Regions from separate parts of the Candidatus Pelagibacter sp. PS_23 genome, predicted to be linked through region 2. Evidence: riboswitches for the same ligand, from Rfam matches in the RefSeq annotation. Region 2 holds a riboswitch; the other holds the start of a gene.

Region 1 (15,103 bases), 150 kb from region 2:
TTTCTAAAAACTGGATTAATAAACAAAAAAGAGATATTTATGTTAGACAATCTCAGGTAGACGGGTATCGAGCCAGATCAGCATATAAATTAATAGAAATAGATGAAAAATTTAAGATATTTAAAAATGGAATATCTGTAATCGATTTAGGGGCATCACCTGGTAGCTGGTCTCAATATATTTCAAGAACAGTAAAAAGTGGAAGGTTGGTTTCAATCGACTTAAAAGGTATGGAAGAAATTGAGAATACAATCCAAATCAAAGGTGATTTTACTGATTTAGAATCTCAAGAAAAAATAAAAGCTTTATTCAAATCAAAAGTGGATGTTGTTGTCTCTGATATGGCTGTAAATACAACGGGTATAAAAGATATAGATGCAATTTATACTGGTGAACTTGCAATGGAGGCTATGAATTTTTCCAAAGAAATGTTGGTTAAAGAAGGACGATTTGTCTCTAAGATTTTTCTAGGCTCATCATTTAACGAAATTGTTGCTTTGGGCAAAAAATTATTTAAAGAAGTGAAGGTGTTTAAACCCAAGTCTAGCAGAAAAGAATCTAAGGAAAGTTTTATTATTTGTAAAATCTTAAGATAGGGACTTTTTTTTTGAGGGGAATCATATATAAATGATTATGGATCCTATAAAAGAAGCTCTCACTTTTGACGATGTTACAATGGCACCAAAATACTCAGAAGTTTTACCTTCTGAAGTTGATACCAGCACTAAATTATCATCTAATTTAACATTAAAAATACCTTTATTATCCTCTGCAATGGATACAGTTACTGAGAGTAAAATGGCTATAGCAATAGCTAAAGCAGGAGGCATTGGTGTAATTCATAGAAATTTGGATATTAAAAAACAAGTTGAAGAAATTAAAAAAGTTAAAAAATTAAACTTATTAGTTGGTGCGGCAGTTGGAGCTGGTCCTTTAGAACTTAAAAGAGCAAAAGCAATTTTAAAAGAAAAAGTTGATTTAATTGTTGTGGATACAGCTCATGGACATAGCAAAAAAGTAGCTGAAATTATTAAAGCTATAAAAAAATTAAAAACAAACAAAACAACTCTATGTGCTGGAAATATTGCAACAGCTGAAGCAGCAAAATTTTTAATAAAATTAGGAGTAGATATTATTAAAGTTGGAATAGGGCCAGGATCAATTTGTACAACTAGGCTAGTCGCAGGCATTGGTGTACCACAATTAAGTGCGATCCTTGCAGTTAAAAAAGGTGTTAAAAACAATAAAGTAAAAATAATTTCAGATGGTGGAATTAAATATTCAGGTGATTTAGCTAAAGCATTGTCAGCAGGTGCCGATGCTATAATGATTGGATCTTTGTTTGCAGGAAGCTTAGAAACACCTGGAAAACTAATTAAAAAAAATGGTAAGTTATTTAAAAGTTTTAGAGGAATGGGATCAGTTGGTGCGATGAATAAAGGATCAGCTGATAGATATTTTCAAACCAAACAAAAAGATATATCTAAATATGTTCCAGAAGGAGTAGAAGGTTTTGTGAAATATAAAGGTGATGTGAAAAGTATAATTTATAAATTAATTGGAGGATTAAAATCATCTATGGGATATCTAGGTGCAAAAAAAGTACCAAACCTTAAAAATAAACCAAATTTTGTAAAAATAACTAAGGCTGGTTTTTATGAAAGTATGGTTCATAATGTTGATCAAGTTAAAAATGAGAGCAAGTATTAATGAGAACAATAAATAAATTAATAATTGTCCTATTTATAATTTTAAATTTTGGAAGTTCTTCTTTTGCAGAAAATAACTTTTTTGAAGAAGGAAAAAATAAATACGATGAACAAAAATATGAAGAATCTAAATTTTTATTTCAAAGAAGTATTGTTTTTAACCCTAAGGACAAAGATTCATATTTGTATTTAGCAAAAATTTATAATTTTGAAGAGAACAAAAGAGAAGAACAAAAAAATATAGATACAGTGTTATTACTTGATCCAAAAAATGAAGAAGCAAACTACATGCTTATGGAAATAGAGTTAAAAAGATCTAATTATTCCAAAGTAAAAGAACTAGCAGATAATTTTTCAAAAATTTGCAATAAATTGTGTGATAAGAAAAATTCTATTTTAGAATCCTTAAAGAATTTGGAACCTAAAAATGAGTCTTAGTAATAATTTAAGTAAAATCTTAATAATCGATTTTGGTTCTCAATTTACACAATTAATTGCAAGAAGAGTAAGGGAATTAGGGGTTTTTTCAGAAATTGTAAGTCATAAAAAAATAAAAATAGCTCAAATTACAAAAGATAATATTGCTGGAATAATACTGTCTGGTGGGCCTCTTAATGTTTATGAAAATGATAAATTTAAATTTGATAAGAAGATATTAAAACTTGGAATTCCAATCCTGGGTATATGTTTTGGACATCAGATATTGTCAAAACTATTAGGTGGCAAAGTTAAAAAATCAAAACATAGAGAATTTGGTTTAGCCACTATAAACAAAGTATCCAATAGTACTTTAACTAAGAATTTTTTTAATAAAAATAATAGAAGTGATGTTTGGATGAGCCATGCTGATCAAGTATCAAAAATGCCAAAAAATTTTAAAATTATAGCTTCTACAAAAAACTCTAAATTAACAATTATTGAAAATATTAAAGAAAATTTTTATGGTGTACAATTTCACCCTGAAGTAACACACACTAATAAAGGTAAAATTTTATTAAGAAATTTTGTTTTTCTTATTTGTAAAATTAAAAAAAACTGGTCATCAAAAGATCAAAAATTAAAATTAATTAATGAAATTAAAGACCAAGTAGGTGACAACAAAGTAATTTGTGGATTGTCGGGTGGTGTGGATAGTAGTGTGGTTGCACAATTATTAAGCAAAGCAATTGGAAAAAATTTAACTTGTATTTTTGTTAATAACGGTCTCTTAAGAAAAAATGAAGAAATACAAGTAGTTAATACTTTTAAGAAAAAATTAAAAATTAATTTGATTTATGTTAATGCTGAAAAGGAATTTATTAGAAAATTAACAAATGTATCTGATCCTGAAAAAAAACGAAAAATCATTGGTAATCTATTTATTAAAATATTTGAAAGATATGCAAATAGAATTAAGAATGTTAAATTTCTTGCTCAGGGCACTCTTTATCCAGACTTAATTGAAAGTAAATCTGTGACCGGTAGTCAAACTTCAAAAATAAAATCACATCACAATGTAGGGGGCCTTCCTAAAAGAATGAAATTAAAATTAGTAGAACCTCTTAAATTTTTATTTAAAGATGAAGTTAGAAAATTAGGATTAGAACTTAATTTATCTAATGACATAATCTCTAGACATCCATTTCCCGGTCCTGGTCTAGCTATTAGAATGCCTGGTATTATAACCAATGAAAAAATTAAAATTTTAAAAGAGGCTGATTTCTATTTTATAAAAGCTTTAAGAGAGCATGGGTTATATGATAAAATTTGGCAAGCATATGCTGCACTCCTACCAGTAAAAACTGTGGGTGTTATGGGTGATAATCGAACTTACGAACATATTTGTTTGTTAAGAGCAATTACCTCTGAAGATGGAATGACTGCTGATTTTTTTGATTTCCCTAAGGGTTTTATGCAATCAATCTCTAATCAAATTATTAATAATATTAGAGGTATAAACAGAGTTGTTTATGATGTTACTTCAAAACCACCTAGTACCATTGAATTAGAGTAATACTTTACTATAGAGTACATAATATTATGAAATATTTACACACCATGATCAGAATCTCAGACGTGGAAAAATCATTAGATTTCTACTGTAAGGGATTAGGTTTAATTGAAACTAGAAGAATAGAAAATGAGCAAGGTAGATTTACCTTAATTTTTCTAGCAGCACCTGGCGATGAAAAAGCCGAACTAGAGCTAACCTACAATTGGGATGGTGATGAGTTAGGTGATGGATCTCGTAATTTTGGTCACTTAGCATACCGTGTTGAAAATATTTATCAAACTTGTGAGAGACTTCAAGATATGGGATATACAATTAATAGACCACCTAGAGATGGTCATATGGCATTTGTCAGATCTCCAGACAATATTTCTATAGAAATCTTACAAGAGGGTAATTTAGAAATTAAAGAACCTTGGGCCTCAATGAAAAATGAAGGTGTTTGGTAAAAAATGAATAAAAAAATCTTAAACTTTATTAAAAAAAAAAATAAAACTAAAATTATAAGTCTTACTGCTTACTCTAAAAATATAGCATCAATAATAGATAGACACTGTGACCTTGTATTGGTAGGCGACTCCCTTGGCTCTGTACTTTATAGTTTTTCTTCTACAAAAAAAGTGACATTGGATATGATGATTGAACATTCTAAAAGTGTAAGAATGGGTGTTAAAAAAAGTTTAATGGTAGTAGACATGCCTCATAATACTTACCGTAACTCAAAGGAAGCCTTAAGTAATGCAAAAAAAATAATCTCTACAACGAGGTGTGATGCAATCAAGCTTGAGGGGGGTAAAAAAGTAATTCAAATAATTAAAACTTTAATTAAGAATAAAATTCCAGTGATGGGACATCTTGGTGTTCTGCCACAATCTGCAACAAATTTTAAATTTAAAGGAAAAGAAATAGCAGAAAGAAAAATTATTTTAAGAGATTCTAAACTTTTAGAAGATGCTGGTGTATTTTCAATAGTTTTAGAGTGTGTTGAAAGCTCATTAGCAAAAGAAATTACTAAAACTGTTAAAGTTCCTACAATTGGAATTGGGGCATCAGTACATTGTGATGGTCAAGTTTTAGTTACTGACGACTTGATAGGTCTGAATAAAATTAAAGCTAGATTTGTGAAAAGGTATTCAAATATTGAAAAACAAATAAATGATGCTGCACTAAAGTTTAAGAAAGATGTAATTAGAAGTAAGTTTCCTACTAAAAAACATTCATACTAAATTAAAAATATTGTTTGAATGTTTCGTTAATTGATAAGACGCCATAATCATTTAAACCACCAATTATTAGTTGAAGAGCTACAATTAAAATAAAACCTAACCCTACATAGGCTATCCATAAGTTTTTTTGAATATAATTAGCTAAATAAGTAGCTAATGCTCCAGTTAATACTACAGATAAAACAAGACCAAATATCATGAAACCAAAATGACCTTTTGCAGCACCAACTACCCCAATAACGTTATCAAAACTTATTGTAATATCTGCAAATAAAACTTTATAAATACTTTTTACAAATGAAGGTTCTGTTGATTTTTTTACTGGTGATTTAATCTTATTCTTCATTTCAACTAAATCTTTCCTTAAATCATTAACAATCCAAATTAGAAGTAGTCCACCTAAAATTTTAATATAATAAAATTCAAATAAGTAAGTAGCAAAAAGAGCAAAAATAATTTTAAAAACTAAAGCTCCAGCTACACCCCAGAGAATTATTTGCTTTCTATTTTTTGGTACAAAGTTAGCAGCAATTAATCCAATGATAATAGCATTATCAGCTGCTAAGATGATATCAATAAAGATGATTTGAGTTAAAATTATGAATTCTTCGATCAAGATTTTTTTATAATATTAAATAATTATTTTAATTCAATGTTTTAATATTTAGACTTCTTTGAACCGTCGATAATTTCTTTTAGCTCCTCATATTCTTCACAATTACAAGTTTTTAAAACTTCTAATCTTTCTTTAGCCATATCCAGTCTATTTGTAGCCACGTAAAGTTCACCAAGGTACTCATTTATTCCATTATGATTGGGATCAATTTGCAGACCTAGAAGGTAAAATTTTTCACCTTTTTCATAATCTCCAAGTTTTCTAGTTGTGAAACCTAAATAATTTAAAGTATCAGCTTGAAGTGGTTTTTTTTCATTAGATTTTATAAGAAGCGTTTGCGCTTTGGCATATTTTTTTTGTGCTTTTTCAATTTTACCTTTTTTTTCATCTTTTTTAGCAGCTTTAATTAAATTTTTTGCTTTGGTATAATTTGAAGAACCATCAGTGGAATCTGTACCAGCTGAAAAAGAATTATTAGTGAGTGCTATAATTATTAGTAAAGTATAAATAAGTTTTTTCATATTTTAATTAAATTTATCCATTTTATTTAAAGGTTTTAGTTCTAAGCCATTATCAACTAAATTATCTCTGATAGATTTTGCAGTTGCCAATGAGCTTTCATTATCACCATGTATACAAACCGAGTCAATCTCACAAGGTATCTGTTTACCACTGAGACAATTTATTGCCTGATTTTTAACCATGTTCAACACATGGTTTTTTGCTAATTGAGGGTCAGTGATTAAAGCGTTTGGTTTACTTCTAGAAATTAAATTTCCATTATCTTCATAATTTCTATCTGCAAAAATTTCACAAGCTATTTTCAAACCATTTTTCTTAGCAGCAACTTCCATTTGTGAACCCGTTGGTACCAGATAAATAATATCTTTATTAATCTCTTTAATGGCCACAGCTAGAGTTGTGGCTAATTCCAGGTCTTCACAAGCCATATTATTAAGAGCTCCATGGGGTTTAATATGAGTAACATTTTCATTATATTTCTGAGCAATTTTTTGTAATATTTCATATTGATCGAAAATTAGTTTTTTTATTTCTAAGGAACTTAAATTCATTCTTTTTCTTCCAAAGTTTTCAGGATCTTTAAATGATGGATGGGCACCCAAGCTAACACCATTTCTTTTTGAAATTTGAATAACCATCTCCATTGTTTGTTCATCACCTGCATGGTAACCACATGCAATGTTGGCAGAATTTACAATATTGAGTAATTCTGGATCATTCTCGATAGAATGAAACTTAGATTTTTCTCCTAAATCACAATTGATATTAATTTCCATACTCTTTACTCTCTAGTATAACATGGCATGGTTAAAAATATATCAAATCTTGGTGATGCGGCAGTATATTGTGATTTTGGCTCAGAGGTTAATGAAAAAATAAATGCAAATGTCATAGATTATTTTCACCATACATCAAAATTAATAAAAGATAAAAAAATTGAAGGAATAATTAATTTAACACCCTCTTATAATAAATTAATCATTAATTTTGATTTATCTATAACCAACTATAAAAAAATCAAAAATTTTATAGAAGGTTTAACTATTAGTAGAGATATTAAAGATAATAATCAAAAAATTAGAATACCTGTTTGTTGTGATGATGAGTATGGACTAGATTTTTTGAGGCTAACTAAAAAATTGAATATAGATAAAGATAAAATATTAGAACTATATTTTGGTAAAGAATATTTTTGCTACATGACAGGATTTATTGCTGGTATGCCTTTTCTAGGAGATATTAATAAAGGTATCAGATGCGATAGATTGGAAACACCAAGAGTAAAAGTTCCAAAAGGTTCTGTGGCCATAACCGAACAATTTACAAATATTTACACTTTTGAAAGCCCTGGTGGCTGGAATATTATTGGCAACACGCCAAAAAAGGTTTTTGATAAATCAAATTTATTAGATCCAACCTTAATTAAACCAGGTAACAAAGTGATCTTTTATCAAATTTCTAAGGAGGAGTATCTAGACTGGAATGAGTAATTCATATTTTGAAATTATAAGATCAGGAGTTAACACAACCATTCAGGATAGAGGAAGAAATCACATGTATTATGTGGGTATTACTGTAAGTGGGGCAATTGATCAAAGAAATTATAAACTAAGCAATAAGTTAGTTGGTAATAATTTAGATGAAGCTGTTATTGAATTTGCTTATCAGGGTCCACTTCTAAAATTAAAAAATGGGAAAATTAATCTTAGTGTTACTGGGGATGTGCTTTTCAAGATAATTAGAAAAAATTCAAACATTGAAAATGGTGTTTGTTATAAAAACTATATTTTAGAAGACGAAGATCAAATTGATTTAATATCAACAAAAAATACTGCTTATGGATATTTATCAATTAGTGGGGGTTTAGAATTGAACAAAACTTGGAATAGTTATTCTATAAATACCAAGGCAAATGTTGGTCCAAATAATGGAAAAAAATATTCTATAAAAGATAAAATTTTTATAAAAAATTCAGATTTTAAAAAAATTGAAGAAATAGAAATTAATTATAAAGAAGTTCCAGATAATATAATTAGAGTTATTAAAGGTACCAATTTTGATTATTTTTCAACAGAGGCTCAAAATAATTTTTTTAACAAAGAATTTTCAGTTACAAAATTAGCAGATAGAATGGGTATTAGACTAAGTGGTCCTAAGTTAGAAAATATCGTTAGCTCTAATATAAAATCTGAAGGTCTTGTAAAAGGAGTAATACAAGTACCTGCTGATGGAAACCCTATTGTTATGTTGTCTGATCACGGAACTATAGGTGGATATCCAAAAATAGGTGTTGTTATTTCAGCAGACTTAGATCGAGTAGGTCAATTAACACCAGGCACTATTATAAACTTTAAGGAAGTAAGTCTTGAAGAAGCTCAGAATATATTTAAAGCATACATAGAAGATACAAATAAATATTTAAATGAATGTAATTAATAAAATTCCAGGTCCTATATTAGTTTTTATGGGAGCTTGCTGCTTAAGCTTTGGAGGCTTAATTGTTAAATCATTTGAAGGATCAACATTATGGCAAATATTATTTTGGAGATCTTTATTCTTTTCGCTTACAGTCTTACTTTTTTTAATAATTACTTATAAAAAAAAATTATTTAAAGCGTTTTACGATTCAGGTTTACCGGGACTTTTTGGTGGAGTTATTTTATCATTTGGTTTTTGTGGGTACGTCTTTGCGATGTATAATACAACTGTTGCCAATACTAATTTTATTATTTCGACGCAAATACTCTTTTTAGCAATATTTGGTTATTTATTTTTAAAAGAAACAATTTCATCTATTACTTTAGCTTCAATTATTTTAGCAATTACGGGTGTCCTATTAATGGTAGGTAATTCTTTATCACCAGGAGAGATGTCTGGAAACTTAGCGGCTTTTAGCATGCCAATTACATTTGCAGTCTTAATTATAATTGTTAGAAAATTTCCTACAGTTGACATGGTGCCAGCTCAATTTATAGCTGGTGTGAGTTCATGCTTTATTGGATTTTTATTATCTGAGAAGCTTATGATTTCTTCACATGATATATTTTTAGGTTTTACAGCAGGTTTTTTTCAAGTAGGATTTGGTTTTATATTTATAACTATGGGTGCACGTAGTACACCATCTGCAATGGTTGGTATAATCATGTTATCCGAATCTGTGTTGGGGCCAATGTGGGCCTTTTTATTTGCAGCTGAACGACCTTCTTTATTTACTTTAATCGGAGGAGGAGTAATTCTTTTTGCAGTATTATTGCAATTTTACTCACTACTTTTTTCAAATAAAAAAGAAAAAATTATTAATTGACTCTGTTACATATCTGGTAGATTATTCTTATATACGGGAGAGACTACAAACAATCGTAGCGCCGAAGGAGCAACCACCCAGGAATCTCTCAGGCAAAAGGACCGTAACATATTAACTCTGGAAAGAGATTAAGTTCTCGCCGACGGAATAAAACTCTCAGGCAAACATACAGATGGGTACAGTGAGTTAATATGGAAATTTTAAAAACCGCACTTTACAATTTACATCAAAAGCATGGAGCTAAGTTTGTTCCATTTGCTGGGTATCAAATGCCAATTCAATATTCTAAAGGAATTATTGAGGAACACAAAAGTACAAGAGAAAATGCAGGTATTTTTGATGTGTCCCATATGGGTCAGTTATTCATCAAAGGAGATGATAAGTTGGCAAAAGATCTTGAAAAAATTTTTCCAGCTGAATTGAGTAAGGCTAAATTAAATCAATCCAAATATAGTTTTTTAATGAATGATGAAGCAGGAATTTATGATGATTTAATTATCACAAAAGTTGAAGGTGGTTTTAACATTGTATTAAATGCTGCTTGTAAGAATACAGATTTTAAACTTTTAACTAAATTGTTAGAAGATAAGTATGAAATGATTTTAAGTGAAGAGCTATCGCTTATAGCAATTCAAGGCCCTAAAGCAGTCCAAATACTAAAAAAGATAATCAATGGAGTATCAGATCTAAAATTTATGAATGGTGATACGTTTAATTATCTTAAAGAGGATATTTATATCACAAGATCAGGGTATACCGGTGAAGATGGATTTGAGATATCGATCAAAAATGAGAACGCAGAAGCGTTTGTGCAAAAACTCATAGATGAAGGGGCTAATTTAATTGGATTAGGTGCCAGAGATACCTTGAGACTAGAGGCGGGACTTTGTTTGTATGGTCATGACATGGATATTAATAAAAGCCCAGTAGAAGCAAATTTAAAATGGGCGATATCAAAAAATAGAATTCTTGAGGGTGGGTTTATTGGATGTGAAAAAATTAAATCTCAAATCGAGAAAGGAGTAAGCAAAATCCGCGTAGGTATTAAGCCAGAAGGAAGAATTATAGCCCGTGAAAAAACTTCAATATTTAGTGAGGATGATAAAAATATTGGGGAAATTACAAGTGGAACTTTTGGACCCAGCGTTCAGGCCCCAGTTGCAATGGGTTATGTAGAAAATTCATTTTCTAAAATTGATACTAAGGTTTTTTTAGAAGTGAGAGGAAAAAAATATCCGGCAATTATAAGTAATTTGCCATTTTATAAAAAAAGTTATGTGAAAGGAGCTAGTAAATGAGTGAAGTAAAATATTCTAAAGAACACGAGTGGATAAAGTTAGATGGAGACACTGCTGTTGTAGGAATTACACAACATGCAACCGAAATGCTAGGAGATATTGTTTTCGTAGAGTTACCAGAAATAGGATCTTCTGTAGTTAAAGATGGCAATGCTGGAGTTGTAGAATCTACAAAGGCTGCAAGTGATATTTATACTCCTGTATCTGGAGAAATTATCGAAAATAACCAAGCCATTGTTGACGATCCTGCAAAAGTTAATTCTGATCCAGAAAATGAAGCATGGTTTTTTAAATTAAAAATTACTGATAAGTCTGAAATGGATTCATTAATGAATAAAGAAGAATACGAAAAATTTTCAAAAGAAAGTGGTAGTTAAATGTTAAAGAATGCTCAAAAAGATTTTATACAAAGACATATAGGTCCATCTATTGATGAACAAAATGTTATGCTTAAAGAGTTGGGATACCAAAATCTTGATGATTTAATAAAAGATACTGTACCAGAAAAAATTCTTCTTAAAGATGATTTAGATATTGGTGATCCAAATTCTGAATATAAAGCACTTAGAAAATTAAAAGATATTTCTAAAAAAAATAAGATTTATTCTAGTTTTATAGGAATGGGTTATTATGGAACTTATACTCCCTATGTAATACTTAGAAATATTTTAGAAAATCCAGGATGGTATACTTCTTATACCCCTTATCAGCCAGAAGTAGCACAAGGAAGATTGGAAATGTTATTAAATTTTCAACAAATGATAATTGACTTTACCGGAATGGATATTGCTAATGCCTCTCTTTTAGATGAAGGAACAGCTGCAGCGGAAGCTATGGGATTGAGTTATAGAATATCCAAGTCTGAATCTAAAAAAGTTTTTGTTTCAAAAAATTGTCATCCTCAAACAATTGATGTTATTAAAACAAGAGCTGAACCTTTAGGCCTAGAAATAATAGTTGGTGACGAAGATAAAGATATTAAAGAAGATATTATATGCGGTATCATTCAATATCCAGGAACCCTTGGAGATATTAAAGACCCAAGTGAGGCTATTAGTAAAATACATAAATTTAATGGAAAAGCAGTTTTAGCATGTGATTTGTTAGCACTCGCTAAACTAAAAACACCTGCTGAGTTAGGTGCCGATATTGCTGTCGGTAGCTCACAACGTTTCGGAATTCCAATGGGTTATGGTGGTCCCCATGCAGCATTTTTTGCTACAAAAGATGAATATAAAAGATCAATGCCAGGCAGAATAGTAGGTGTATCAGTAGATAGACATGGGAAAAAAGCATATAGACTTGCCCTTCAAACAAGAGAACAACATATAAGAAGAGACAAAGCTACAAGTAATATTTGTACTGCACAGGCATTATTGGCAATAGTTTCTGCAGCTTATGCTGTCTATCATGGTCCACAAGGAATTAAAAAAATTGCAGAAAGTGTCTCTCAATTAACTAAAAATTTTGCAGATAAATTAAAGCAATCTGGTTATGAACTTTATTCAAATGAATTTTTTGATACGGTAACAATAAAAACTCTAGATAAAACAGAGAAGATATACAAAAATGCTTTAGATCAAGGAGTAAACATCAGAAAAGTGAATTCTGAAATGTTAGCAGTATCTTTTGATGAGAGAAAAAATCTTTATAGAGCAAATCAGTTATTAAAAATCTTTAATTGTTCAGAAACAATTAAAGAGTCTATGAATGAAAGTTTATCTAATATTCCAAAAAACCTATTAAGAACTTCAACTTATTTAGATCATCCAGTTTTTAATAGTTATCATTCGGAAACAGAAATGCTTAGATATTTAAAAAAATTAGAAGATTCTGATATTGCTTTAAATAAATCTATGATTGCCTTAGGCTCTTGCACTATGAAACTTAATGCAGTTGCAGAAATGATACCAGTTACCTGGAAAGAATTTTCACAGCCACATCCTTTTTCTCCTGTAGAGCAAATGGATGGTTATAGAGAATTATTTACAGATTTGAAAAACTGGTTGAGATCAATTACTGGATTTTCTGGAGTTTCATTGCAACCAAATGCTGGCGCTCAAGGAGAGTTTGCTGGTCTAATGGTAATACGTAAATTTCATGAAAAAAATGGCGAAACAAATCGTAATGTTTGTTTAATTCCAAGCTCAGCGCATGGCACAAACCCGGCTAGTGCTCAAATGGTTGGTATGAAAGTAGTTGTTATTAAATGTGATCAACATGGAAACGTAGACTATGAAGATTTAAAAAATAAAGCTGAAGAATATTCCAAAAATTTAGCTGCCCTTATGGTCACTTATCCATCAACACATGGTGTATTTGAAGAAAAAATAACTGACATATGTGAGTTAATTCATAATCATGGTGGACAAGTTTACATGGATGGAGCTAACTTAAATGCATTAGTAGGTATTGCTAAACCAGGAAATTTTGGACCAGATGTTTGTCATATAAATTTGCATAAAACATTTTGTATACCTCATGGTGGTGGTGGACCTGGTATGGGACCAATAGCGTGTAAAAAACATTTAGAAATATTTTTGCCAAAACATTCTGTGATAAAAGATTGTGGTCCAGTGACTGGAATGGGAGCGGTATCTGCAGCTCCTTGGGGTAGCTCAAGTATCTTATCGATTTCATGGATGTATATAAAGATGATGGGGTCTGAAGGCTTAAGAAAAGCATCACAAGTTGCAATACTAAATGCAAATTATATTGCCCATAAATTAAAAGACTCTTTTCCAATTTTATATAAGGGTAAAAATGGCAATGTAGCTCATGAATGTATCATTGATATTAGAACGATAAAAAGTGAAACAGGGATCACGGAAGAAGATATTGCAAAGCGATTGATTGATTTTGGCTACCATGCTCCAACAATGTCTTGGCCTGTTGCTGGTACAATGATGATTGAACCTACAGAAAGTGAAAGTTTGAGTGAAATTGATAAATTTTGTTCTACTCTTATAAAGATAAAAGAAGAAATAGATAAAATTCAGTCTGGTGAATATGATAAGACTGACAACCCATTGAAGAATGCGCCACATACTCACGTTGAATTAACATCCAATAAGTGGGATCATAAGTATGAAAGAGAAGAGGCTGCTTATCCTTCAGAGTTTTTAAGAACAAATAAATATTGGCCTCCAGTTGGTAGAGTAGATAATGTTTATGGAGATAAAAACTTGTTTTGCACATGTCCATCTATGGAAGAGTACGAAGACACAGCAGCTTAGATATTTACTAAGATGAAAATTGCTGTAGTAGGTGCTGGTATATCAGGATTAAGTGCTGCTTATTACCTATCTAAAAAACATAAAGTTGATTTATTTGAAAAAGAAAATCAATTTGGGGGTCACGCAAATACAATAAAGGTTGCTTACAACCCTAACAAAGAAATTCCAATAGATATTGGATTTATGGTTTTTAATAAACAAACATATCCAAATTTAATTAATTTTTTTTTAGAAAATAAAATAGAGATTGAAAAAAGTGATATGTCATTTTCTGTTACTGTAGAAAATAGTGGATTAGAATATTGTGGAAAAGGATTAGGGGGAATTTTTTCTAATAAAAAAAATTTATTTAATCCAAAATTCTTAAAAATGTTTTTTGAAATTTTAAGCTTTTATAAAAACTGTGAAAAAATAGAAATTAAAAAAATTAGTTCAATAACATTAGGGGAGTATTTAACAGAAATAAAAATTTCAGAATATTTTATTAATTATCATATTATACCAATGGTATCTGCTATATGGTCGATGCCTCCATATGAAGCAAAACAAATGCCATTATCTTTTTTTTTAAGTTTTTTCAAGAATCATGGGCTGTTTAAAATTAAAGATAGACCTCAATGGTTTACAGTTACAAATCGGAGCAAAACTTATGTCGATAAGATAATAGGCCAAGTTAGTGGTGAACATTTTAAGAATTACAATATAAATAAAATCACCAGAAATGATTTAGGTGCTAAAATTTTTTATGGGGAGGAAAATGAGTTCTTTGAATATGATAAAGTTGTAATAGCAACTCATGCAGACGAAGCATTAAAGATAATTGATAATCCAACACTAGACGAGAAGACAATATTAAGAAAATTTAAATATAGAGCAAACACTGCAGTAATACATTTTGATGAAAGTGTTATGCCTAAAAATAAAAAAGCATGGTGTGCTTGGAATTCTTCAATGGACTCAAATAATAATGAAAAGACAGCTGTAACATATTGGATAAATCAGTTACAAAATTTAAAGATAGATAGAAATATTTTTTTAACAATTAATCCATTTAAAGAAATTCCAAATGATAAGATATTTAAAAAAGTAGCATTTACTCACCCTTATTACGATACAGAAGCATTAACCAATCAAAGTAACCTGCATAAAATTCAAAATAAAAAACATATTTTATTTTGTGGTAGTTATTTTGGTTATGGTTT
Region 2 (15,103 bases):
TTGTAATTTCTTTAAGAGCTAATGAAGACTCTTCATCTGGGCAAGAAACTCTAACCAAATCTGCACCCTCTTCATGAATATCATTAATTTGTTTTATTGTGGCCTGAATATCGGTTGTTAAGGTATTGGTCATTGATTGAACAGAAATAGGATTGTCACCACCTATTTTTACATCACCAACATTTATTACTTTTGTTTTTTTTCTATGAATGTCTCTAAATGGTCTTAAGCTCATCAGTTAATCTAACTTAAATTCTTTGTGAAGCACTGCTACTGCTTTTTTTATCTGTTTATTTGAAATTAAAACTGAAATTTTAATTTCAGAAGTTGAAATAACCATTATGTTAATCTTTTTTGAAGCCAAAGCTTGGAACATTCTATAGGTAATTCCTGGTGTTGTAATCATACCCACACCAATAATAGATACTTTTGAAACATTATTATCATACGTAAGTTTTCTAAATGAAATTCTTTTATTTTGTTTAATTATTTTTTCTGTTTTTTTTACATCCTCAGATTTAATTGTAAAAGTTAAGTCTGTTTCTTTTCCATTTAAAGAAATATTTTGAACTACCATATCAACATTAATTTGATTAAGTGATAATGGTTTAAAAACAGCAGCTGCTACTCCTGGTCTGTCCTTAACACCTACAATCGTAACTTTAGAATCATTTTTTGTAGAAGTAATTCCAGTTATTATTTGATTACTGAAGGTTTTTTTTGTACCAGTTATTAATGTGCCTTTCTTTTTTTGAAATGAAGATTTAACTGAAAAATTAATATTATTTAGTTTTGCATCTTGCACAGATGTAGGTTGCATAACCTTTGCGCCTAATGATGCCATCTCTAACATTTCATCGTAGGAAATTTTATGAATTTTTTTAGCTTTAGGATGATTTCTTGGATCTGTAGTATAAACACCATCTACATCAGTGTAAATATCACACGCATCAGTATTAAAAAATTTTGCAAGCATTATTGCTGATGCATCAGTTCCACCTCTGCCCAGTGTTGTAAGTCTATTTTCTAAGTTAATGCCTTGAAAACCAGTTATGATAGGTATTCCACCTGATTTCATGAAACTAAGTATTTTTCCTTTATTGATTTTGCTAATTCTTGAAGAGCTATAAGGTCCTTCTGTAATAATTGGTAGCTGCCAAGACATCCATGATCTAGCTTTAAAACCAAGGTGTTTTAATCTACCAGCAATTAATGCACAAGTTGCTTGCTCTCCTGTTGCTAACAAAACATCATATTCTGCTGCATCAAAGGTATTACTTAATTCTTTTGTTTTTTTTATTAATTCATTGGTTGTGCCACTCATTGCAGATGAAACCACAATGACACCCATTTTCTTCTTTTTGTAAGAGGAAATAATTTTTGCTACGCTCTTTATTCTATCTATACTTCCAACGGAGGTTCCACCGAACTTTAATACAACAGTTTTCATTGATAATTTTGTAATTTATATTTGATAAAATACATCTTAATTGTTATGTCCACAAGTTATCTATTATGAATTCAATAAATAAAAAAGAAATTGAGAAATTTTCCAAAATTGCTGAAGAATGGTGGGATCCTAATGGTAAATTCAAACCATTGCATAATTTTAATCCAATAAGAATTAGATATATAAAAGAAAATATTATCAAAGATTTTAAAATTAGATCATCTGATAAGCCGTTAAAAAATATTAAATTACTTGATATTGGTTGTGGTGGAGGGTTATTATCTGAACCAATGTGCAGACTAGGAGCAAGTGTTGTTGGCATTGATGCATCAAAGAAAAATATTGAAGTTGCAAAATTTCATGCAAAAAAAAATAAACTTAAGATTGACTATAAAGTTGCATCTCCAGAGATGTTAAAAGATAAAAAAAAATTTGATGTAATTTTGAACATGGAAATAGTTGAACATGTTAATGATATAGACTTTTTTATTAAAGAAAGTTCAAAATTATTGAAAAAAAATGGAATAATGTTTATCGCAACTCTTAACAAAACATTAAAATCTTATGTATTTGCAATAGTGGGTGCTGAATATATTTTAAAATGGCTTCCAATTGGAACACATGATTGGGAAAAATTTGTTAAACCTAGTGAGCTAATAGATATAAGTAAAAAAAACAATCTATCTCTTAAAAAATTAGATGGAATGAATTTTAATATATTAGATAATAGCTGGAAAGTAACAAATGATACTTCTGTTAATTATATTACAAAATTTATAAAAAATTAGTTCGTAGTATCTTTTATCCAAGGCAGTATTTCTGCTTTTATACCCTCTTCCTTTAATTCGTTAAGATCTTTTTTTGTTGCAGTACCATAAATACCTTTGGCTTTTTTTTTGTCTTTATAATGTAGAGACCTTGCCTCATAAGCAAAATTTTCTCCCACATATTCAAAATTTTTTTTTATAAATTCTTGATATTTATAAATTGTTTTTTTTATTTCTTTATATTTTTCACTGGATGAATCAATGTCTGTTAAAATATTTTTTGAAGTACTCACATTAGGAGACATCAAGCCCTTTCCAACATTTAAAGAATTACAAAAATGACAATTTAAGAATTTTTTCTTTTTAAGTTTTTCATATTCCTTAGACGATGAAAACCAACTATCAAAAGTAGTTTCACAATCTTTACATATGAGCTTGTATTTGATCATGGTTTATAGTTAATAATTAATAAAGTTAATTCAATATCAAATTAGCTTCTATAATCAGCATTAATCTCAATATATTTTTTTGTTAAATCCATTGTGTAAGCAGTAAAACTTTTTGATCCCATATTTAAATTTACTGAAATATCTATTGATTGACTTTTCATATAGTTAGCCACTTCATTTTCTTTATAATATTTAAAAATTTGTCCTTTTTCTATAATCTTAATACCACCAAAGTTTATTGCTAATTTTTTTAAATCTATTTTCACTCCAGATTTTCCTATAGCCATTATTATTCTGCCCCAATTTGGATCTTCTCCTGCGATGGCTGTTTTAACAAGATTTGAATTCGCAATAGAAAAAGCTATTACTCTTGCTTCTTTCTCACTTTTTGATTTAGCTATATTGATTGTAATAAATTTAGTAGCTCCTTCACCATCTTTAACCACTCTTTTTGACAAATTTAATAATACTGAATGCAGTGCTTTATCAAAACTAAATATCTTTTTATCATTAATATTATTAATGATTGGGTTTTTTACTTTTCCTGTTGAAAAAATAGAAACCATATCATTTGTACTAGTATCGCCATCACAACTGATTGCATTAAAGGTTGTATTAATATTTTTCTTTAATAGTTTTTTTAAAACATCGTTTGAAAGATCTGCATCTGTGAAAACGTAACCTAATGTGGTCGCCATGTTTGGAAAAATCATTCCTGATCCTTTGGCAATTCCATGGATCTTAACTTTTTTATTTCCTATTTTGCATTCCTCCATGGTAATTTTTGGCTGTAGGTCTGTTGTCATTATGCCTAATGCAGCTTTCATCCAGGTAAATTTGTTTTGCGTATATTTAATTTTTTTGATTAATTCTGGAATATTCTTTTTAATTTTTTCAGTTGGATATTTTTCTCCAATTGTTCCTGTGCATCCAAAAAGAACTTGATTTGATGATATCTTCTTTGGAAAATCTTCATCTTCAGTTTGTTTTTTTGTTAATTGTAATGCTGCTTCTTCTGCTATTTCTTTTAAACCTTGGTAACCATCTGATCCTGTAAATGCATTAGCATTTCTAGTATTAATAATCAGAGAGCTTATTTTTTTACTTTTAATATTTAAATTCCACTTAATGTTCTCTGAAACTATTTTTGATTGTGTATAAACAGATGCATAGTTTGCCCCGTCTCTAAAATAAAACATAACCAAATCATCCCTAGGTTTGCTGTATAAATTTGCACAAACTGTGGATATTGAAACTCCATCTAGATGTTCTAAATCTTGAAAGTCACTATTTTTTGACTTTAAATTTAGTGAGTTTATAAAGTTTTTAACGTTTATTGGCATGTGTTTAAAATATTTATTTAATACTTATATTAAAAGTTATAATTAATTATATACCAGAAAATTAAATGCTTAATCCCTTAAATTTTATCACAAAGTTTATTAAATCTAGCAATCAAAAAGAGCTCGATAGAATAAACAAAATAGTTGTAAAAGTTAACTCCTTGGAAGCATCTGTTAAAAACCTTAGTGACGAAGACTTTCCTAAAAAAACTACAGAATTGAAAGATAGACTTAAAAATGGTGAAAATTTAAACACCCTATTGCCTGAAGCTTTTGCACTTGTGAGAGAGGCTTCTAAGAGAACAAGAAATGAGAGACATCATGATGTTCAAATACTTGGAGGTGTTGTGCTTCACGAGGGCAAAATTGCAGAAATGAGAACTGGTGAAGGTAAAACTTTAACAATAAGTCTTGCAGCTTATTTAAATGCTCTGACAGAAAAAGGGGTACATATAGTTACTGTAAATGACTATCTTGCAAAAAGAGACTCGCAAGAAATGGGGGAGATATATAAATTTTTAGGATTAACTTTTGGTTTTATAAATAATGACCAAGATGATCTTGAAAGAAAAAAAAATTATAATTTTGATATTACATATGCAACTAATAGTGAATTAGGGTTTGATTATCTTAGAGACAATATGAAATTTTCAAAAGAACAAATGGTTCAAAGAGGACATGTTTATACTATTGTTGATGAAATAGATTCTTGTTTGATTGATGAGGCTAGAACGCCACTTGTAATATCGGGAGCGGCTGAAGACAAAACAGAACAATATCTTGCGATTGATAAACTTATAAAAAGATTATTACCAGAACATTATGAGATTGATGAAAAAGATAAAAATATATTGCTTACGAATGAGGGAATAAATAATGTGGAAAAAATATTCTCTGATGCTGGAATTCTAAAAAATAATAACTTTTATGACCCTGAAAACTTAAGTTTAGTTCATCATGTAAATCAATCTTTAAGAGCTCATCATCTATTTGAAAAAGGAAGAGACTATATTGTTAAAGATGAAATATTAAAAATTATTGACGAACTTACTGGTAGAATATTAGAGGGAAGAAGATTTGGAGATGGCCTACACCAAGCACTTGAAGCCAAAGAAAGAATAGATGTTCAAGCTGAAAATCAAACTCTAGCATCGATAACTTATCAAAATTACTTCAAACTTTATAATAAAATTTCAGGATGTACTGGAACTGCAGCAACTGAATCTCAGGAGTTTTATGAAATATATAATTTAATTGTGGTTATCATTCCTACGAATAAAGAAATGATTAGAAAAGATTGGAATGATCAAATTTTTAGAACTGAAGAAGAAAAAAATAAAGCCATCATTGAAAAAGTTCTAGAGTGTCACCAGCAAGGTCAGCCTATATTGGTTTTCACTTCTAGCATTAATAAATCAGAAATTTATTCAAAATTACTTAATGATGAAAAAATTAAACATGTAGTTTTAAATGCAAAAAATCATGAAAATGAAGCTGAAATCATTGCAAATGCTGGAAAAATGAATTCAGTTATAATCACAACAAGTATCTCGGGTAGAGGTGTTGATATCCAGTTAGGTGGAAAAAAAGGAAGTCAACCTGATGATGAACTTTTAGAAAGTAAAAATAAAATAAAATCACTTGGTGGACTATTTGTTATTGGTACAGAAAGAATGGAGTCTAGAAGGGTTGATAACCAAGCCAGAGGAAGAGCTGGTAGACAGGGCGATGAAGGAAGTTCAATTTTTTATGTTAGTTTAGAAGATGACTTAATGAGAATTTTTGGTTCAGAATCTATGAATAATATTCTTCAAAAATTAGGCTTAAAAGATGGAGAAAGTATTGATCACCCTTGGATTAATAAAGCACTTGAGAGGGCGCAACAAAAAGTTGAGGCTAGAAATTTTGATATAAGAAAAAATTTATTAAAATTTGATGACGTGTTAAATGATCAAAGACATGTAATATTCTCTCAAAGAAATGGTGTGATGAACAGTGAAAAAGTTTTTGATTATTCAGATGAATTCTTATCTGAAATTATTAGTCATCTAATCACCTTAAAAACACAGAAACTATCAACAACTAAAAATAATGAATTTAACAATCAGTTAAAAACTTTACTAGGAAAAAGTGTTGATGATAATGAATTTAAAAATGTTACTGAATTAAAAGATGAAGAGTTCAAAAATAAAATTAATTCTAAATTTTTAGAAGCAAGAAATGAAAGAATTAAAATGTTGGATGAAGAAAAAGCAAAAGAAGTTGAAAAAAGAATTTTTCTTCAGTGTATAGATTTAAACTGGAAGTCACATATTCAATATCTTGAACAACTAAGACAAGTTATTGGCCTAAGATCTTATGGTCAAAGAGATCCATTAGTTGAGTATAAAAAAGAAGCCTTTTTTCTTTTCGAAAACTTATTGAATAAATTGAAAATGGATTTTGTTACAATTTTAATAAATTTAAAAATAGTTCAAGAACCTAGTGAAAGTATTTCAAGACCATTAAAAAAAGAAACATCTAACGATCCAAAATGTTTACTAATAAAAAGAAAAAATAAAAAAATTTCAAGAAATGAGAAATGTGAAGCTACAGGTAAAAAGTTTAAAAACTGTTGTGGGGCCTTATAAAGAAAATATAAAATAGCCCAATAAAACTATTACTCCAAATAAAACTGCTAAATTTAACTTTGATTTAAAGAAGTTTTTAATAAATAAATTAACCTTACTCTCTTTCATGCTGAGTGTACTTAGATCGTCTAGTTGATTTACGAAACCTTTAGATCTTCCAATAGTTAAAAATTTATTTTTTCTATGATTAAAAATTTCTTCTCCACTCATGTTAAAAAATTCATTCAAATTTTTTTCAATCGATTTTCTTACGTTATCTAATATTAGGTCTCTATCTCTGTGGGCACCACCAATTGGCTCTGGAATAATTTCATCAATTACTTTTAGTTCTAAAAGGTCTTTTGAAGACAATTTCATAGCTTTTGCTGCTTCTAAAGTTCTTTTAGGGTCTCTCCATAAAATGGTGGCACAGCCCTCTGGAGATATTACTGAGTAAATTGCATTTTCTAACATGATTACCTTGTTAGATGAAGCAAGTGCTATTGCCCCTCCTGATCCACCTTCTCCAATAACAATTGCAAGAGTTGGGACGTTTAAAGACATGCAGCACTCAATTGATTTTGCAATTGCCTCTGCTTGACCTCTTTCTTCTGCTCCTACACCAGGGTAGGCTCCGGGTGTGTCTATAAAAGAAATTATCGGAATGTTAAATTTATTTGCTAATTTCATTAATCTAATTGTTTTTCTGTAACCTTCAGGTCTCATCATTCCAAAATTTCTTTCAATTCTACTTTCAAGGCTGTCCCCTTTTTCTTGACCAATAACTAAGACAGATTTTTCATCAAATTTTGCAAATCCTGCTAATACGGATTTGTCTTCTCCATAATATCTATCACCTGACAATGGGATAAAATCCTCAAATAAATTATCGATAAAAAATTTTGCTTTAGGTCTGTCTTCATGTCTTGCAACTAGAGTAGTTTGCCAGGGGTCTAAGTTAGAGTAAATCTCTTGTAGCTTATTATCTATCTCTTTTTGAGACTCAGATATTTTTTTGGTATCTACTTCCGAAAGACCATCTTGATTATAAGGGTCTTTAAGTTTGTCTATTTCTATCTCTAAATTTTTAATATCTGTTTCAAAATTTAAATAATTTTTCATATGATTGTTTAATTATTAATTAATTGAGAAAAAAGGCAATAAAATGTTTTAAATAATTTATATTTGACATAATTCTATTAAAGGGTACTCTTAATTGATATCGGGAGAGACTATTAGATAATAGCGCCGAAGGAGCAACCACCCCGGAAACTCTCAGGCAAATGGACCGATAACAAACATAACACTCTGGAAAGAGATTTATCTCGCCGATGGAGCAAAACTCTCAGGCAAAAATACAGATGGGGTAAAATGGGTGCTATGAAAGAACAATATACAAAAATACACAATTTATCAGTTTCTAATAAATTGCTTAACTTCGTTAATGAAGAATTGCTTAAAGATACAAATATTTCTTCTGAAAAATTCTGGGAAGGCTTCGACCAAGTAGTTCATGAGCTAGCCCCAAAAAATGAAGAGCTATTAAAAATAAGAGAAGATTTACAAAAAAAAATAGACGATTGGCATATTGCTAATAAAGGTAATGAAATTAATCTTGAAGAGTATAAAAAATTTTTAAAAGAAATTGATTATTTAAAAGAAGTAGGCCCTGATTTTAAGATCAAAACAAATAATGTTGATGAAGAAATAACTAGTATTGCTGGACCTCAATTAGTAGTTCCAATCATGAATGAAAGGTATACACTGAATGCAGCTAATGCTAGATGGATGAGTTTATATGATAGTTTGTATGGTACAGATGTAATCGAACAATCTGAGGATAGTGCCACTCAAAGATACGATCCTTTAAGAGGAGAAATGGTTATAAAATATGGAAGAGACTTTTTAGAAAAATATTTTTCTCTAGAAAATTTTGAATGGCATAATATTACAGGCTTTAAAATTGATAATGGCTCGTTAACAGTATTAAAAGATAGTAATAAATCATCTTTAAAAAATAAAGATAAATATATTGGTCATAGAGGAGAGGCCAATGATCCATCAGCAATAATTTTAAAAAATAATAATCTTCATATAGAAATAATTATAGACCCAAATGCTTTTAGCGCTCAACAAGATCCTGCTAAAATTAGTGATATTATTGTTGAAGCTGCAGTTTCAACTATTTGTGATAATGAAGATAGTGTTGCTGCAGTAGATGCTGATGACAAAGTTATTTGTTATCGTAATTGGCTTGGACTTATGAAAGGTGATTTGAAATCAACTTTTGAAAAAAATGGAAAGACTTATGAGCGTAAATTAAATCCCGACAGAAGTTATATTTCTAAAGATGGAAAAGGATTAAAGCTACATGGAAGAAGTTTATTATTGGTAAGGAATGTTGGACACCTTATGACTAACTCAGCAATCACTTTAAAAGATGGATCTGAAATACCAGAAGGTATTATGGATGCCTTTATAACTTCAGCAGCTTGCCTTCATGATATTAAAAAAAAAGGTAATTCTAGAACTGGTTCCATTTATATTGTTAAACCAAAAATGCATGGTCCTGATGAAACCTCATTTACTGATTTAATTTTTACTAAAGTTGAAGAAGTTTTAGGATTGGAAAAATACACCTGTAAAATTGGAATTATGGATGAAGAGAGAAGAACCTCTTCTAATTTAAAAGAGTGCATTAGAACACTTCAAAATAGAGTATTTTTTATTAATACTGGTTTTTTAGATCGTACTGGTGATGAAATGCATACTTCAATGGAAGCTGGTCCTATGATTAAAAAAGGAGATATGAAATCTTCTAAATGGATTGGGGCATATGAAAATAACAATGTAGACATAGGTCTTCAATGTGGTCTTTCTGGTAAGGCTCAAATTGGCAAAGGGATGTGGGCTATGCCGGACAAAATGAAAGAAATGATGGAACAAAAAACTGGCCATCTAAATGCTGGTGCAAATTGTGCTTGGGTTCCCTCACCTACAGCAGCAGCTCTTCATGCTCTTCATTATCATGAGATAAATATTTTTGAGAAACAAAAAGAAATTCAAAAAAGGGAATCTGCAAAACTGGATGACTTGTTAACAATTCCTGTAGCAGATAGACCAAACTGGTCAATGGAAGAAATTAACTCCGAAATTTCCAATTCTGCACAAACTCTTTTAGGGTATGTCGTCAGATGGATAGATCATGGAGTTGGCTGTTCAAAAGTACCTGATATTAATAATGTTGGTTTGATGGAGGATAGAGCCACTTTAAGAATTTCTTCTCAACATATAGCTAATTGGATACATCACGATATTTGTACAAAATCACAAGTTATGGAAGTAATGAAAAAAATGGCAAAAATTGTTGATGATCAAAATAAAAATGATGGTGCCTATACTCGCTCCGGAAGAGGAAGCTACGAAATGATGTCTGAAAATTTTGAGCAATCAATTGCTTTTAAGACAGCTTGTGATTTAATCTTTAAAGGTAAAGAGCAACCTTCGGGTTACACAGAACCGTTATTACATCTAAATCGATTAATAAAGAAATCTAGTCAGAATTAGTTTTAATTCCAGTTCTGTTTTTAAAAGCTGAATATAAAGTTCCATCATCGAGACTTTCTATTTCACCACCAACAGGAAGTCCTTGAGCAAGTTTTGTAACCTTAGTAGAAGTTTTTTTTAAACTATCCTCTATGTAATAAGCAGTAGTTTGACCTTCTACTGTTGCACTTGTTGCTAGTATAACTTCTTCAATATTTTCTCTTGAAACTCTTTCTACTAATGAATTAATCAAAAGATCCTCTTTTCTCTGGCCGGCAGAAGAAATAGTGCCACCAAGAATATGAAAGTAGCCTTTATAGATATTTGAATTTTCAATTGACCATTGATCTGCAATGTCTTCAACTACACATATTTTATTATATTTTTCTTTTGAATTTTCACAATTGTTACAGCCTAATGAATTAGATTTTAAAGTACCACAAGATTGACACCTAATAACATTTTTATAAACTTGTGCCAACGTGTTTGCCATTGGCTTTACAAGTTCATCCCTATTATTAATAAGTTTTAATACAATTCTTTTTGCAGATTTAGGACCTAAGCCAGGAAGTTTAGAAATTAATTTAATTAACTCTTCTATCTCATTAATATTTTGCATATTCTTAAAGCGGCCATTTAAAACCAGGAATACCTAATCCACTTGTAGACTTAGAAATTTCTTCAGATGTCTTAGATTTTAATTCTAATTTTGCATTATTATGGGCAGCCACTATCAAATCTTCGATTATAATTTTATTTTCCTTTAATATTTCGTCTGAAAGGTCAATTTTGATCATTTCATTTTCACCATTTAAAGTAACCTTTACAGAATTTGAACCAGACGTTCCTTCTACCTGAATGTTCTTTATTTTTTCTTGGCTCTCTTTCATTTTAGCCTCTAATTCTTTTGCTTTATCTAAAATTTTTGTAAAATCAGTCATTCTTTAATCTTCTTTTCTAGGTTTAACATCAATAAGTTCTGCGTCAGAGAAACTTTTTAAAATATCTTTATAAATTGAGGAGTTCTTTACACTTTCTATCAGTTCTTTTTTTTGATTGATTTCTTCTTCTTTTTTAGATGGCTGTCCTTTAGTTTTGCTTAGACTTATAATCCATCTTTCATTGGTCCATTCAAAAAGTTTTGTTGAAAGATCTTTAATAAAATCTTTATCTAAATCTTCATTAAATGAAATTTCAATTCTTTTGTTCTCAAAACTTACAAGGTTAACATTTTTTTCTAATTCATATTTTAATTTAATCTCTTTTTTAGAAGAGCATGCTTTTAATAGATCATCAAATGAATTTATAAGACTGGTATTTGTTTCAATGTTATTATTTTCTTTTTCTTTGATATCTTTTTCCTGAACAATATTTTTCATTTGCCCTATTGTTTCAGATTTATCTTTTATTCCAAAAATATCTTCGTTTGTTTTTTTTGGGGAAAAAGATGTTTGGTTTTCACTTTCAGATAATAGTTTGCTATCGTCTTTATATTTGTCACTTTCCTGTTTAATGCTTTTTAAATGAATTAATCGAATTAAGAACATTTCCATTGATAAATGTTGATTAGAAACAATATCAAGCTCCTCAAGTGTTTTAATAGTAAATTGCCAAAATAATATTAGGGTCTCATTATTAACTTTTTCTGAAAGATCTTTAATTTTATTAAACTCTTCATCATTCAATAAAAAATTATTACCATCCAAATTGAGTGAATCAATATTTTTAAAATAATATAAGAGCTCTAAAAAATCATTAATAAAAATTTTTGGTTCAACACCCTGGTTATATATTTCTCTGTAAGTATTTAGAACTTCAGTTTCTTTACCTTCAAATATCAATTCAAATAAATCAATTAATTGAGACTTATCAAAATAACCAAATATTTTTTGTGCTGCTGCAAGATCTAATTCTTTGTCTTTATCCAAGGTAAGTAAAGCCCTATCAAGTAACGACAGCGCATCCCTAACTGAACCCTCAGAAATTTTAACAATTAATTTAAGAGCATCATCTGATGCATTACCATTTTCTTTTTCTTTAATTTTCTTAATAAAATCAAACAACTCTAACGATTTAATTCTAGATAAATCAAACCTTTGACAACGTGAGACTACTGTAATTGGAATTTTTTTTATTTCTGTTGTTGCAAAGATAAATTTTAAATATTCTGGTGGCTCCTCTAAGGTTTTTAACAATGCATTGAATGCTTGTTTGCTAAGCATGTGAACTTCATCAATTATAAATATTTTATATTTAGCAGTAGTTGGGCCATATCTAGAAAATTCAATAAGGTCTCTTACATCGTCCACCCCTGTTTTACTTGCTGCATCCATTTCCAATACATCAATATGATTTGAGTTAGAAATGGCATTACAATTTTCACAAAGTTCCTCTTTACACAAATTATCTATTCCATTTGAACAATTTAGAGATTTTGCAACGATCCTTGCTGTTGTCGTTTTTCCTATTCCTCTAATTCCAGTAAAAAGATAGGCATTAGGCACTTTATTAGCCTTAATAGAGTTAGAAATTGTTTCCGCAACAACATCTTGCCCTATAAGATCATTAAATGTCTGAGGTCTGTACTTTAAAGCTAAAACTTTTGTATTTTTATTCATTTTATATAAAGGAGACTAGAACCTGAATAACTGTCTCTACGACTGCTTCCGTTAAGATCTGGTCGGGTTCAAGCAGTATCCACCTCTAGCCTCCAAAACTATTATAACAGTAATGTTTTCTATTCTACAAGAAAAGTTTCTAAGTTATTTTTCTCTAAACTTATCAGCCTCAAAAACACCTAGTACGTGAAAATCTTGGCAATGAAGTCCTAATTCTTCTAAAGACTTTTGTATTTTTGGATTGTCGATGTGTCCCTCTAAATCACATAAGAAAAAATATGACTCAAAGGAATTTTGCTCTGGATAGCTTTGAAGTTTTGTAAGGTTAACTCCATTGATCGCAAAACCACCTAATGATTGATAGAGAGCTGCAGGCTTGCTTTTTAGCTTAAATAGAAAAGAAGTTATGTATTTCTTATCACCAAAATCAGGCTGTAAAACTTCATTACCCATTACCAAAAACCTCGTAGCATTCCCTTTTTCATTCTCAATATTTTTTGAAAGTATTTTTAGATCATAAATTTCAGCACTTAAAGTAGAAGCAATTGCTGCTTCAGTTTTAATTTTAGTCTTTGAAATTGTCTCAGCCGAACCAGCAGTGTCAGCACGAATATGTTCAACTAAATTATTTTTTTTAATAAATTTAGAGCACTGTGACAAAGCTTGAGCGTGAGAATAAACATCTTTGATATCACTTAAATTGCTATCTGGCTGTCCTAATAAATTATGTTCAATTTTCTGAAAATGTTCCGCATAAATATTAAGTCTATACTTAAAAATAAGATATTCGATTCCAATATTTCCTGTAATTCGATTTGATTCTGGAATTACCATTCTCGAATTTTTATCTTGTGATGTTTTTAAAAAACATTCATCAAATGTCTTACATGGAATTATTTCTACTTTAGGATCTATTTCTAGTGCTGCTAAATGTGAATAAGCACCGAATGTTCCTTGAAAATAAATTTTGGTCATTTTAGGATTTATATTCCATAATTTTTTTTATAGCTAGATAATCTTCTTTTGTATCTACACCAATGGGAGAAAAGTTTGCCAAAGCAACATTGATTTTCAGATTATTATCTAATGCTCTTAACTGTTCTAATCTATTTTTTTTTTCTTTTAATGTTTGGTCTAGACTAACAAATTTTTTTAATGTACTTGCTTTATACGAATAGATTCCAATATGATGATAAGTATTTTGATCATTTCTTGAAAAACCATCTCTAGTAAAATTTAATGCTATTGGAAAATTATTCTTTTCTAATTTTGTTTCTGTAATAACCTTAACTATATTTTGATCAATTAACATTTTATCATTTTTAATTTCTGCTGCTAGCGTTCCAATTCCAGAATTACTATTAATCATAAAGTTATTTAAATTTATAATATCATTTTTATCGATATTTGGTTCATCCCCTTGCAGGTTTAATATAAAATCAATGTCTTTAATATTAAGCTTTTCGTAAGCCTCAAAAATTCTATCTGTGCCGGTTTTGTGAGTGTTACTCGTCAAAACAGCTCTACCACCATTTTTTTCAACATCATCGAGTATTTCTTGATCTTCGGTTGCTACTACTACCTCGCCAATATTTGTTTCTTCTGCCTTTTTAAAAACATGAGAAATTATTGATAAATTATTAATTGTTAAAAGTGGTTTACCTGGCAATCTACTTGCTGACATTCTTGATGGAATTAATATTAATGTTTTAGCCATTATAAATTTACCAATTTATGCGTCTAACAGACGCAAAATTAAAAAATTAAAAATTAAGTATTTTTTTAATTATCATGTTATATCTGCAAAATAATAAAATTTATATGGATTCGTTCGAGCTTAATAAAATTATTGCTGCTATTTTAATGGTTGCGCTTCTTGTAATTGGTTTAGGAAAAGTTGCTGATGGTGTCTTTCATGTAAATAAACCAGAAAATCCAGGGTATCAAGTTGAAGTTGAAGGACAACCAGCTTCCACAATATCCCAAGTTGCTGAAGTTGAGCAAAAAGTAGACATTGCCGCTATAATGGCTCTAGGCGATGTAACTTCAGGTGAGAAAATTTTTAAAAAATGTGCAGCATGTCACTCTATTGAAAAAGGTGGTCCAAATAAAATTGGTCCTGCTCTTTATAACGTAGTAGGCAGTAAAGTAGGTGCTGTAGAAGACTACAAATATTCTAAAACTTTAGCCTCATATGGTAAAGACTGGACTTTTGAAGAACTTAATGGTTTTTTAACTAAACCTAGCTCATATTTGAAAGGAACAAAAATGTCTTACGCTGGCTTGAGAAAAGAAGCAGATAGAGCCTCGATTATTAAGTA

The links. A riboswitch is a leader RNA that binds a small molecule or an ion and turns the genes downstream of it on or off. The one in region 2 is predicted to bind glycine.
Region 1: another riboswitch for glycine. It lies ahead of gcvT (glycine cleavage system aminomethyltransferase GcvT); the one in region 2 lies ahead of AC5SLY_RS00525 (malate synthase G).

What each region holds. Positions count from the first base shown of each region.
Region 1 is NZ_CM182071.1:239,858-254,960, forward strand. Features, by position in the region: gene AC5SLY_RS01285 (RlmE family RNA methyltransferase) at 1-596, shown strand, start outside; gene guaB (IMP dehydrogenase) at 634-1,710, shown strand; gene AC5SLY_RS01295 (tetratricopeptide repeat protein) at 1,710-2,147, shown strand; gene guaA (glutamine-hydrolyzing GMP synthase) at 2,137-3,702, shown strand; gene AC5SLY_RS01305 (VOC family protein) at 3,729-4,148, shown strand; gene panB (3-methyl-2-oxobutanoate hydroxymethyltransferase) at 4,152-4,925, shown strand; gene AC5SLY_RS01315 (YjbE family putative metal transport protein) at 4,927-5,541, opposite strand; gene AC5SLY_RS01320 (tetratricopeptide repeat protein) at 5,583-6,062, opposite strand; gene AC5SLY_RS01325 (5-oxoprolinase subunit PxpA) at 6,066-6,839, opposite strand; gene AC5SLY_RS01330 (5-oxoprolinase subunit B family protein) at 6,867-7,553, shown strand; gene AC5SLY_RS01335 (5-oxoprolinase subunit C family protein) at 7,546-8,499, shown strand; gene AC5SLY_RS01340 (DMT family transporter) at 8,486-9,367, shown strand; glycine riboswitch at 9,392-9,481, shown strand; gene gcvT (glycine cleavage system aminomethyltransferase GcvT) at 9,559-10,665, shown strand; gene gcvH (glycine cleavage system protein GcvH) at 10,662-11,042, shown strand; gene gcvP (aminomethyl-transferring glycine dehydrogenase) at 11,043-13,901, shown strand; gene AC5SLY_RS01360 (NAD(P)/FAD-dependent oxidoreductase) at 13,914-15,103, shown strand, end outside.
Region 2 is NZ_CM182071.1:92,431-107,533, reverse strand. Features, by position in the region: gene ispG (flavodoxin-dependent (E)-4-hydroxy-3-methylbut-2-enyl-diphosphate synthase) at 1-235, opposite strand, end outside; gene AC5SLY_RS00555 (aspartate kinase) at 239-1,450, opposite strand; gene ubiG (bifunctional 2-polyprenyl-6-hydroxyphenol methylase/3-demethylubiquinol 3-O-methyltransferase UbiG) at 1,516-2,238, shown strand; gene AC5SLY_RS00545 (DUF1178 family protein) at 2,235-2,666, opposite strand; gene argJ (bifunctional glutamate N-acetyltransferase/amino-acid acetyltransferase ArgJ) at 2,708-4,009, opposite strand; gene secA (preprotein translocase subunit SecA) at 4,075-6,639, shown strand; gene AC5SLY_RS00530 (acetyl-CoA carboxylase carboxyltransferase subunit alpha) at 6,634-7,740, opposite strand; glycine riboswitch at 7,832-7,919, shown strand; gene AC5SLY_RS00525 (malate synthase G) at 7,990-10,185, shown strand; gene recR (recombination mediator RecR) at 10,172-10,783, opposite strand; gene AC5SLY_RS00515 (YbaB/EbfC family nucleoid-associated protein) at 10,788-11,105, opposite strand; gene dnaX (DNA polymerase III subunit gamma/tau) at 11,109-12,782, opposite strand; gene AC5SLY_RS00505 (prephenate dehydratase) at 12,927-13,757, opposite strand; gene kdsB (3-deoxy-manno-octulosonate cytidylyltransferase) at 13,759-14,499, opposite strand; gene AC5SLY_RS00495 (c-type cytochrome) at 14,604-15,103, shown strand, end outside.